2 regions of the Cupriavidus sp. 05N38 genome follow, and region 2 is predicted to be linked to the other one. Evidence: predicted binding sites of a transcription regulator. Region 2 holds the regulator's gene; the other holds the start of a gene.
The links. Region 2 encodes FliA, which starts transcription of late flagellar genes. Its sites were predicted from a motif close to CTAAAGTTTNNNNNNNNNNNGCCGNTA; they were not measured.
Positions count from the first base shown of each region.

Region 1: AC1DK4_RS07435 (DUF342 domain-containing protein) is a predicted target of FliA. The motif match lies at 1,678-1,704, and genes of this name have one in related genera.

Region 1 covers NZ_JBFTNF010000007.1:72,878-77,285, reverse strand. Annotated here, with positions in the region: gene AC1DK4_RS07445 (DUF1415 domain-containing protein) at 1-546, shown strand, start outside; gene AC1DK4_RS07440 (class I SAM-dependent methyltransferase) at 590-1,492, opposite strand; gene AC1DK4_RS07435 (DUF342 domain-containing protein) at 1,932-3,587, shown strand; gene AC1DK4_RS07430 (hypothetical protein) at 4,062-4,408, opposite strand, start outside.
Region 2 covers NZ_JBFTNF010000105.1:11,846-16,253, reverse strand. Annotated here, with positions in the region: partial or broken gene flhF (flagellar biosynthesis protein FlhF) at 1-872, shown strand, start outside; gene AC1DK4_RS38430 (MinD/ParA family ATP-binding protein) at 876-1,709, shown strand; gene AC1DK4_RS38425 (RNA polymerase sigma factor FliA) at 1,749-2,465, shown strand; gene AC1DK4_RS38420 (flagellar protein FlhE) at 2,462-2,893, shown strand; gene AC1DK4_RS38415 (flagella synthesis protein FlgN) at 3,147-3,605, opposite strand; gene flgM (flagellar biosynthesis anti-sigma factor FlgM) at 3,652-3,957, opposite strand; gene flgA (flagellar basal body P-ring formation chaperone FlgA) at 4,159-4,408, opposite strand, start outside.

The sequences.
Region 1 (4,408 bases), on a different contig from region 2:
GCTCCGCCGTCCACCGAATCCGTCCTGCAAGCCACCCGGCAGTGGCTGGAGCGCGCCGTGATCGGCCTTAACCTCTGCCCGTTCGCCAAGGCCGTGCATGTCAAGCAACAGATCCGCTACGCGGTGAGCGGCGCCACCGATAGCGAGGGCGTGATGGCCGACCTCGAGGCCGAGCTGAAACTGCTGGCCGAGGCGGATCCGGCCGAGACCGACACCACGCTGCTGATCCTGCCGCACGCGCTGGCGGATTTTCTCGACTACAACGACGCGCTGTTTTTCGCCGAACGCCTGCTCAAGAGCCTGCGCCTGGCCGGCACGCTGCAGATCGCCAGCTTCCACCCGGACTACCAGTTCGACGGAACCGAGCCGGACGATATCGAGAACTACACCAACCGCGCGCCCTATCCGATCCTGCACCTGCTGCGCGAAGACAGCATCGCGCGTGCCGTGGAGGCCTTTCCCGATGCGGCGGATATCTACGAGCGCAACCAGGACACCATGCGCAAGCTCGGCCTGGAGGGGTGGCGGGCGCTGATGCGCGCCTGAAGCGGCGCGCCGGGCGGGCGCCGCCACGCATCAGGCCGGAAACTCACTGCGCCACGGCGCAGGCTGCCTCGCCGTGGCTTTCGCCGGTATAGAAGCGTCCCGACATTTCCTCCAGCCCCAGCGTCTTCAGCACTTCGTTGAGGCGCTCGGTGGGCCGGCGGCGCGGCAGATCCTTGTACTGCGCGATGATCAGTTCGTTCTTCATCGAATGCTCCCAACCCACCAGCTCGGTCACGCTGACCTGGTAGCCGTGCGCTTCGAGTTGCAGGCAGCGCAGCACATTGGTGACCTGGCTGCCGAACTCGCGCGTATGCAGCGGGTGGCGCCAGATCTCGGTGAGCGGGCTGGCGAGCGATTTTCCCTTGTTCTTGCGCAGCACGCCGGCCACCTCGGCCTGGCAGCAYGGCACCACCACGATGTARTTSGCGRGCTTRTCCAGCGCGAAGCGGATSGCATCGTCCGTGGCCGTATTGCAGGCYTGCAYSGCGGTSACGATGTCGATGGRGGGCGGCAGRTGCGYCGAGGTGATCGAGTCCGCCACCGACAGGTTCAGGAAGGACATGCCCTTGAAGCCAAGCCGCGCGGCCAGCTCCTGAGAAGTGCGCACCAGTTCCTCGCGCGTCTCGATGCCGAAGATGTGCGAGTTGTCCAGGTGGTCCTTGAAGAACAGGTCGTACAGGATGAAGCCCAGATAGGACTTGCCTGCGCCATGGTCCACCAGCGTCACGTCGGGATGGTCTTGCTTGAGGTCCTGCAGCAGCGGCTCGATGAACTGGAACAGGTGATAGACCTGCTTGAGCTTGCGGCGGCTGTCCTGGTTCATCTTGCCGTCGCGCGTGAGGATATGCAGCGCCTTGAGCAGCTCGACGGACTGGCCGGGGCGGATTTCGTGGGGGCTGGGCGCCGGTGCGGCGGGCGTCTTCGACGCCGGGGACTTCTGGGCCATCTGGGGAACCTGGGAAAAGCGGTGAGGCAGTGGGGCGTGCGCCAAAGCGGACGACGCGGCGCCGGAATAGCGGCAGTTTACCGAAAGTCGCCGGCGGCCGGGCGGAGTGGCGCAACCGCCGCAGCGGATGCCGGTGCTCGCCACCTGCTTGCCGCCTGGTTTCGGCGGGATCCCGGCGCGCGGCCCTCAAGTTTTCCGCAAGGCCGCCGTTGGTGTTGTGTGCGCCAGAAAGAACAAAGATCAGCGGCGCGCAAAGACAACCCGGGGCCCCGTGCGCGGCGCCCGCGGGCAGATGCCAGAAGCCCAGGTACCCACGGCGATGCCGCCGCACCCTTTGGTCGCGGGCTGCGTCAGCGCGCGGCGGGGGCGGCCCGGAATGGCAAGTGGCGCAGCGGGCGGGACCGCGCGCCCGGACAGATCCACCAGAGGGAACGACGGAATGGAAAGTCGGGGAGAACACCCAGTTGACGCAGTAGAAGGGGGCTTGCGGGTCAGTCTCGATGAGGCCACGCGGCATCTGCACGCCACCTATGCCATGGCGCCGGGGCGGATGCCGCCGGACCGCGCGGCACTGGAGGCGGCGCTGGCCGCCGCAGGCTGGGGCGGGGCCAGGCTGGACACAGCCGCGGTCGGCGGCTTTCTCTCGCAGTGCCAGCGCGCCACCGAAGGCGCGCCGGTGCAGGCGCTGATCGGAGAGGTCACCGACGGCTATTTCGAGATCGACATCAGCGCCGACGGGCTGAGCGTGCGCCTGAGCCTGCTGCCGGCGCAAGGCGGCCGCGCGGTGGTGCGTGACGATGTCCGCGCCGCGCTGGCCGAGCGCGGCATCGTGGCCGAGCCTGACCGCGACATCCTGCGCACGGTCTTCGAGGCGGGCTTATGCGACAGCGTGGAGATCGCCGCAGGGCGCGCGCCGCGGCCCGGCACGCCAGCGCGCTTCGAAAGCCTGCTGGCGCCGCGCAAGCCCCTGGTGGCGGAAGACGAAAGTGGCCGCGTCGACKTGCGCGACCTCGGGACCCTGCTGCTGGTCAACCCGGGCACGCCGCTGATGCGCCGCATCCCGGCCCGCCAGGGCACGGATGGCGTCGACGTCTTCGGCAAGCCCGTGGCGGCGCCGGAGGCGGCCGATCCGCCCTATGCCGATGGATTGACGGGCGTGGCCCCCGATCCCGCCGATCCGGGCGTCCTGCTGGCGGCGATCTCCGGCTCGCCGACGCTYTTGCCGCATGGCGTTTCGGTCAGCCCGGTGGTCGACGTAGAAGCGGTGGACATGCATTCCGGCAATGTCACCTTCGACGGCACTCTGCGCGTCAACGGCGATATCAAGACCGGCATGACGGTGCGGGTGACCGGAGATGTCATCGTCAGCGGCACCATCGAGGCCGCGCATGTCGAGGCGGGCGGCGACGTCGTGGTGAAGGGCGGCATCATCGGCCGGGCCGAAGGCGCGCACCAGGGCGGCGATGGCGCGGCGGCGCTGGCGAGCGTGCGCTGCAAGGGCGCGCTGCACGCGCGCTTCATCGAAAGCGCGGTGGTCGAGGCCGGCACCGATGTCACCGTGGAAAGCGGCATCCGGCAGAGCGACGTGGCCGCCGGGCGCAGCATCCTCGCGGGCAGTCCCAAGGGCGGACAGGGCAATATCACCGGCGGCCGCATCCGGGCCAAGGCGGCGGTGCGCACCGCCACCCTCGGCGCGTCCGCAGGCACCGCCACCATCGTGCAGGTCGGCACCAATCCCTATGCGGAAGCGGAGAAGGCCGAAGCGGAGGCCCAGCGCCGCCAGCTCGAGACCGACCAGGCCAAGGTGCAGCAGCTGGTCAACTTTTTCGCCAAGAACCCCGAGAAAGCGGTCGGCGACCTGCGCGAGAAGGCGCGCGCGACCTTGTTCAAGCTGACCCGCGACTCCATCGAGCTGGACGCCAGGCTGGCCAGGCTGGCCGAGCAGCTGCGCCCCTCGCCCGGGGCGGTGATCGAGGTGAGCCGGCGCATCCACGGCGGGGTCAGCGCGCATATCGGGCAGAAGTCCATGAAGATCATGGAGGACAAGCCGGGCGGCCAGTTCCGGCTGGTCGAGGACCGCATCGCGCTGGTCTGACCTCGCAGCGGGATCGTCCGGCCAGCGGGCGATCCCCATTTCCTTCTCCCTTTTTCTCCCCCTTGTCCTGCGCGTTGTCCGGCAGCGGCGCGCAATGCCGTCAAGGTAGGCAATGCCCCCCCCGGTACTTGGCGCGCGGGTTTGATTTGCCGAAATTTCCGAATGGAAATTAGGAAGCGGCTGATTGGTTGGCGTGGCGCCAGTGATTACAGTAGCCACATACCGCTCTCTTCCCCGGGGGTGGTATTCCCGATGAGGGTCCATCCCTTGGCCCTCCTTCCGTAACGCCGCATGCTTGCGCATGCGGCGTTTTTTTCTGCAGAAGCCCTCGCGGCGCGCCTCGCGGCTTGCGGCAAGGTCGGAGGCATCCAGCCACACCGGGGGACAGGCACCCATCGCATCGGGCAGCGCATCGCAATTGATGCCGCTGGGGCCACCCGCGTGCCCTCGTGCCCTCGTGCGAATACGCGCGCGCTACCAGACCCGTATCCTGATTTGCAAGGAAATGCAGCCGTCGACCTTGCCTCGCATCGTCGGCACATAGATCAGGCTCGCGCCCACGCGGCGGTACTCGACACCGATCACCGGTGCGGCCATCGGTGACCAGCCGCCATGATTGATATCCGGATACCCGCGCACCGCGCCTGCCGCGACGCCGATCCGGAGCGGTCCCAGGTGCAGGGGCTGCCAGCTCACGGTGGCGTAGGTCGAGTGGTAGCGCATGCTGTTGCGGTATTCGCCGGCGGACAAGGTGAAATCCTCGCTGACGCGAAGATCGATGCCGAATCCCCAGTTGTACGCGTTGTAGTGCGCAGCGTGGT
Region 2 (4,408 bases):
AAACCGACGCCGCCAACCTGGGCGCCGCCATCGCCGCCGCGCGTACCGTGGTCAATGTGCTGGACACCATGCCGGCCGCGGCCACGCTGGCGCGCTGGCAGCAGGCAGGTGAGCGCTGGCTGACCACCACCCGCAAGACCACGCGCGTCGCCAGCAACGGCGTTGCGCTGAAGGTCGATGCGCTGGCCGAGACGCTGACGTTCCATGCCTTCGAAGAGATCGAGTACCGCGGCCGCGATGCCGTGCAGTGGATCGCGCAAGCGCCGGTGCGCGTGCTCGAAAGCCAGGTGCGCGGCACGCGCGGCAGCGAGGGCGGCACCGAGGCCGGCCTGCTGGTATCGCGCCTGGTCGACCGTGAAAACGGCCAGACACTGGCCGTGCAATACCTGCTGTGCGAGCCCGCACTGCTGGCCGAGGGCGCGCAACTGGCGCGCTGGGCACGCTGGGCCGAAGCCGGCGAGGCGCACCTGCGCACACTGCGCCATGCGCTCGACCATCTCGGCCAGGGCGAACGCCAGGACGGCGCCAACGATGCCGCGCAGGCGGAAAACCAGGCATGCGCGCGCCTGCTGGCACTGCAGATGGCCGTGGCCGCGCTGCGCCTGGAGCAGGCCGGCGACACGGAAGCCGCGGCCTTCCTGGCGCGCCTGTCCGCGCGCGCGCCGGCGCGCCAGACCCCGAATGCTGCCGTGCTGGTCGAAGGCATGGGCCGCCTGCTGGCGCTGCTGGACGTGCTGGAGAACTACCCCGCGCGCAATGGCCGTGCCGCACCTGCCGTGCCGACCGTACCGGCCGCGCCCGCCACCGAGCCCGACGGCTTCGTCGATGGTGGCCGGATGTTCAAGGCGCTGGCGCAGGTGCAGGGAGAGTAAAACGTGAATTCACTTGCCCTGGACCAGGCCGAAAGCCTGCGGCGCATGCTGGCGCCGCGTGCCACGCGCCGCATCGCGGTGGTCGCGAGCGATGCGGGCGCCGGTGCCACCACGGTGGCGCTCGGGCTGGCCAATGCGCTCGCCATGCAGGGTGAACGCGTGCTGCTGATCGACGAAGACCGCATTGGCGCGCGCGCCACCCGCTTGGCCGGCGCGGCGCCCGAGGGCACGCTGGCCGCCGTGCTGGGCGGTGCGCTCACGCTGGAGGCCGCGCTGGGGCAACGTCCCGCGGGCACCATCGGCGTGCTGCCCGGCAGCCCGCAGGCCACGGGCGACCTGGGCCTGTTCAATGGCTACCGCACCGTGCTCAGCGATGCCCGCAGCGATGCCGAGGGCGCCCTGTCGCAGGTGGCCGGCATGGCGCACAACGTGGTGGTGGTGCTGCGTGCCGAGCCGGCATCGATCAAGGCCGCCTATGCCTGCATCAAGCAGCTGAACCACCTCTACGCCTGCCGCCGTTTCCACCTGGTCGTCAATGCCGCCGCCAGCGACGCCGCCGCCAGCGCCGTGCTCGGCAATCTTGCGCGCACCGCCAGCCAGTATCTCGGCGTGGACGCGAGTCCTGCCGGCAGCCTGCCGCACGATCCGCTGGTCGAGCGCAGCACGGCGCTTGGCCGCTGCGTGGTCGAAGCGTATCCGGCGGCGCCGGCCACTGCCGCCCTGCGCCGTCTTGCCGTCGGCATCGCCGGCTGGCCGCTTCCCATGCCTTCACCAGCCGTAGCCCGTTCAACCCCTCCGGCCGCGCCGCTGGCGCCGCCGGCCACGGCCCTGGCCTGAGCGCCGGGCCTGCCAGCTAGGACTCACGAGAATTCCACCATGTATACGATTCAGGGAAAGCTCGAACAGACTGACACCGTGACCGCGCATGCGTCGCTGGTGCGTCGCATCGCCTTGCAACTCGCGGCCAAGCTGCCGGCCAGCGTGCAGCTCGATGACCTCATCCAGGCTGGCATGATCGGCCTGCTCGACGCCGCCAAGCGTTACGAGGATACGCACGGTGCGCGTTTCGAGACCTATGCCAGCCAGCGCATCCGCGGCGCCATGCTCGACGAGGTGCGCGCCAACGACTGGCAATCGCGCAGCCTGCGCCAGTTCACCCGGCGCATCGAGCGTACCGTGCGCGGCCTCGAGCAGACGCTCGGCCGGGCGCCGCTGGACTCCGAGGTGGCGCAGGAGCTCGAGTTGCCACTCGACGAATACCAGACCTTGCTCAACGAGGTCTATGGCTGCCAGCTGCTGCACTACGAAGACTTCGAACGCTCCGGCGAAGAAGACTTCCTGGATCGCCACCTGAGCGTCAGCGACGACGGCAATCCGCTCACCGTGCTGATGGAGAGCGGCATGCGCGAAGCGCTGATACGCGCCATCGAGCGACTGCCCGAGCGGGAAAAGCTGGTGCTGTCGCTGTGCTACGACCAGGAGCTGAACCTGCGTGAGATCGGCGCCGTGCTCGAGGTGACGGAGTCGCGCGTCTGCCAGATCCGCAGCCAGGCCATCACGCGCCTGCGTTCGCAGCTGCGCGGGCTGCTATGAAAGCCAGGTCCCGCCATATCGCCGTGGCGGCCATTGCCGCATGCTGCAGCCACGGCTGGGCCGCGCCGGCAGGACCTACCCTGCATTCGTGGTCGGCTTCCGTGAGTGGCCCCGCCTTGTATGGCAAGGGCCTGCGCACCATGTCCGCGCCCATCACCCCGACCGGGTATCTGCCGCAGGCCGAGGGCGCCATCACCACCGTGCGGTGGCGCTACAGCTTTACCCGCACGCCGCCGCTCGATCTGCAGGCCTATCTCTGCAATGCGCAGCGCTGCGTGTTGCTGCCGGGGGCGGAGGGACTCACCGATGCCTTCAGCGGGGATGACGCAGGCAGGGGATTCGTGTTCGCGTTCCAGGTACCGGGGAAGGGCGCGCTGACGCCCGTCCTGCAGGGACAGTCGGGACAAGTGGTGGTGGGGTACAGGTAAGACCGCAGGTGCATGGATTCGGCGGCCCGGGCCTTTCCGCCCGGGCGCCGCTTCCCAAGCCCCCGCAGCCGCTCAAGCCTCAAGTCTCAAGCCTCAGGCTCCAACCCTCAAGCCACCGGCTCCGCCACCGCGCCCGAACAAAAAAAAGCGGCTTCGCCTTCCCTGCCGGGAGCGAAGCCGCTTTTTTTGTTCGTTCGGTCTTTCCTGCATTTCGCCGCGGGCTTGCGAAAGCCCGTGGCGACAAGACACCGGTTCAGCCCGCCGCCAGGCTGACGCCTTGCGGACCTTGCTGGGTTCGCCCGTCCTTGCCGTACAACGTGCCCGTCTCGCCCCGGTGGCGCAGCGCCAGGATGGCTTCCTGCGTGAACTCCAGATGCGCATCCACCACGGCCGCATTGACGGCGTTGGCATCGCGCGCCATGCGCGCGGCGAACAGCAGGTCGCGCCATGCGGTCTCGACGGCAGGCACGATCTCGCGCCCGAACAGCTGGCCGCCCGCACCGAGGCGAATCCCCATGGCACCCATCTGCGCCTCGCGCGTGCGCGTCAGCGTCTGCAGCGAGCCGGCCAGTTCGACCTTGCGATCCAGCAGGCCGACCAGCGCCTGGTAGTCGCCCGCCTTGATCATGGCGCGCTCTTCGCCCAGCACGGCGGCGAATTCCTTGGAGAGCTCGGTTTCCCGGGCGAGGTTCTGGATCAGGGACTGGCTCATGGCTTGCCTAAGTGTCGTGGGTTGGCTTTGCCGCCGGTGTCGAGCGTCAGGCGCCGCCGTTGAGTTCGCGCAGCGACGCCAGCAGACCGTCTGCGATCTTGCTGGGGTCGATCTTGATGCGTCCTTCGGCGATGGCCTGGCGGATTTCGTCCACCTTGGCGGTATCGATGTCGTCGTCTTGGTCTTCCACCAGGCGCGCGCCGATTTCGCGCACCTGGGCGCCCAGCGGGCTGACGCGCACGCCGGGGGTTTCCGGGGCGGCGGCCGGGCCGGCGGGGGTGCCTGCCACGCTGCGCGTTGCACCGTCGCCGGCGTCGCCCGGCCTCGAGGAGGTGGTCTGATTGATCTTCACGGTGATTCCTTGCTGGGTACCTCTGGCTTATCGGACGGTGGCGGCAGAACTTTAGGGCCGCCCCGGGTCCATCCGGCCCGGCTCACGGACCCGTCCGGCCACGCTGCCCGCCGGACGCCGGTCTTGGGATGCCGGCTGCACATCCTGCAGCGCTGCGCGCCATTGTCTCATGAGACCGTTGCGCTACCCAGGCACGCCAGCCTATTGCTGCAGCACCACCGTGTCGCCATTGCGCACCAGCGCGCTGACCACCTGGCCGCTCTTGAGCCGCACCTGCACATTGCTGCCGACCGCGGCTTCGGCCATCACCTTGCCCTCGCTGCTGAGCTGGAAGGAATCCCCCTCGACCACCACCGTCACGTTCTGTCCCTGCCGCACGGCAATGGCCTTCTTCAGGAGATCCGTGCGCATCGGCGAACCCGCTGCGATGCGGCTGGCGGCCACGGCGCCC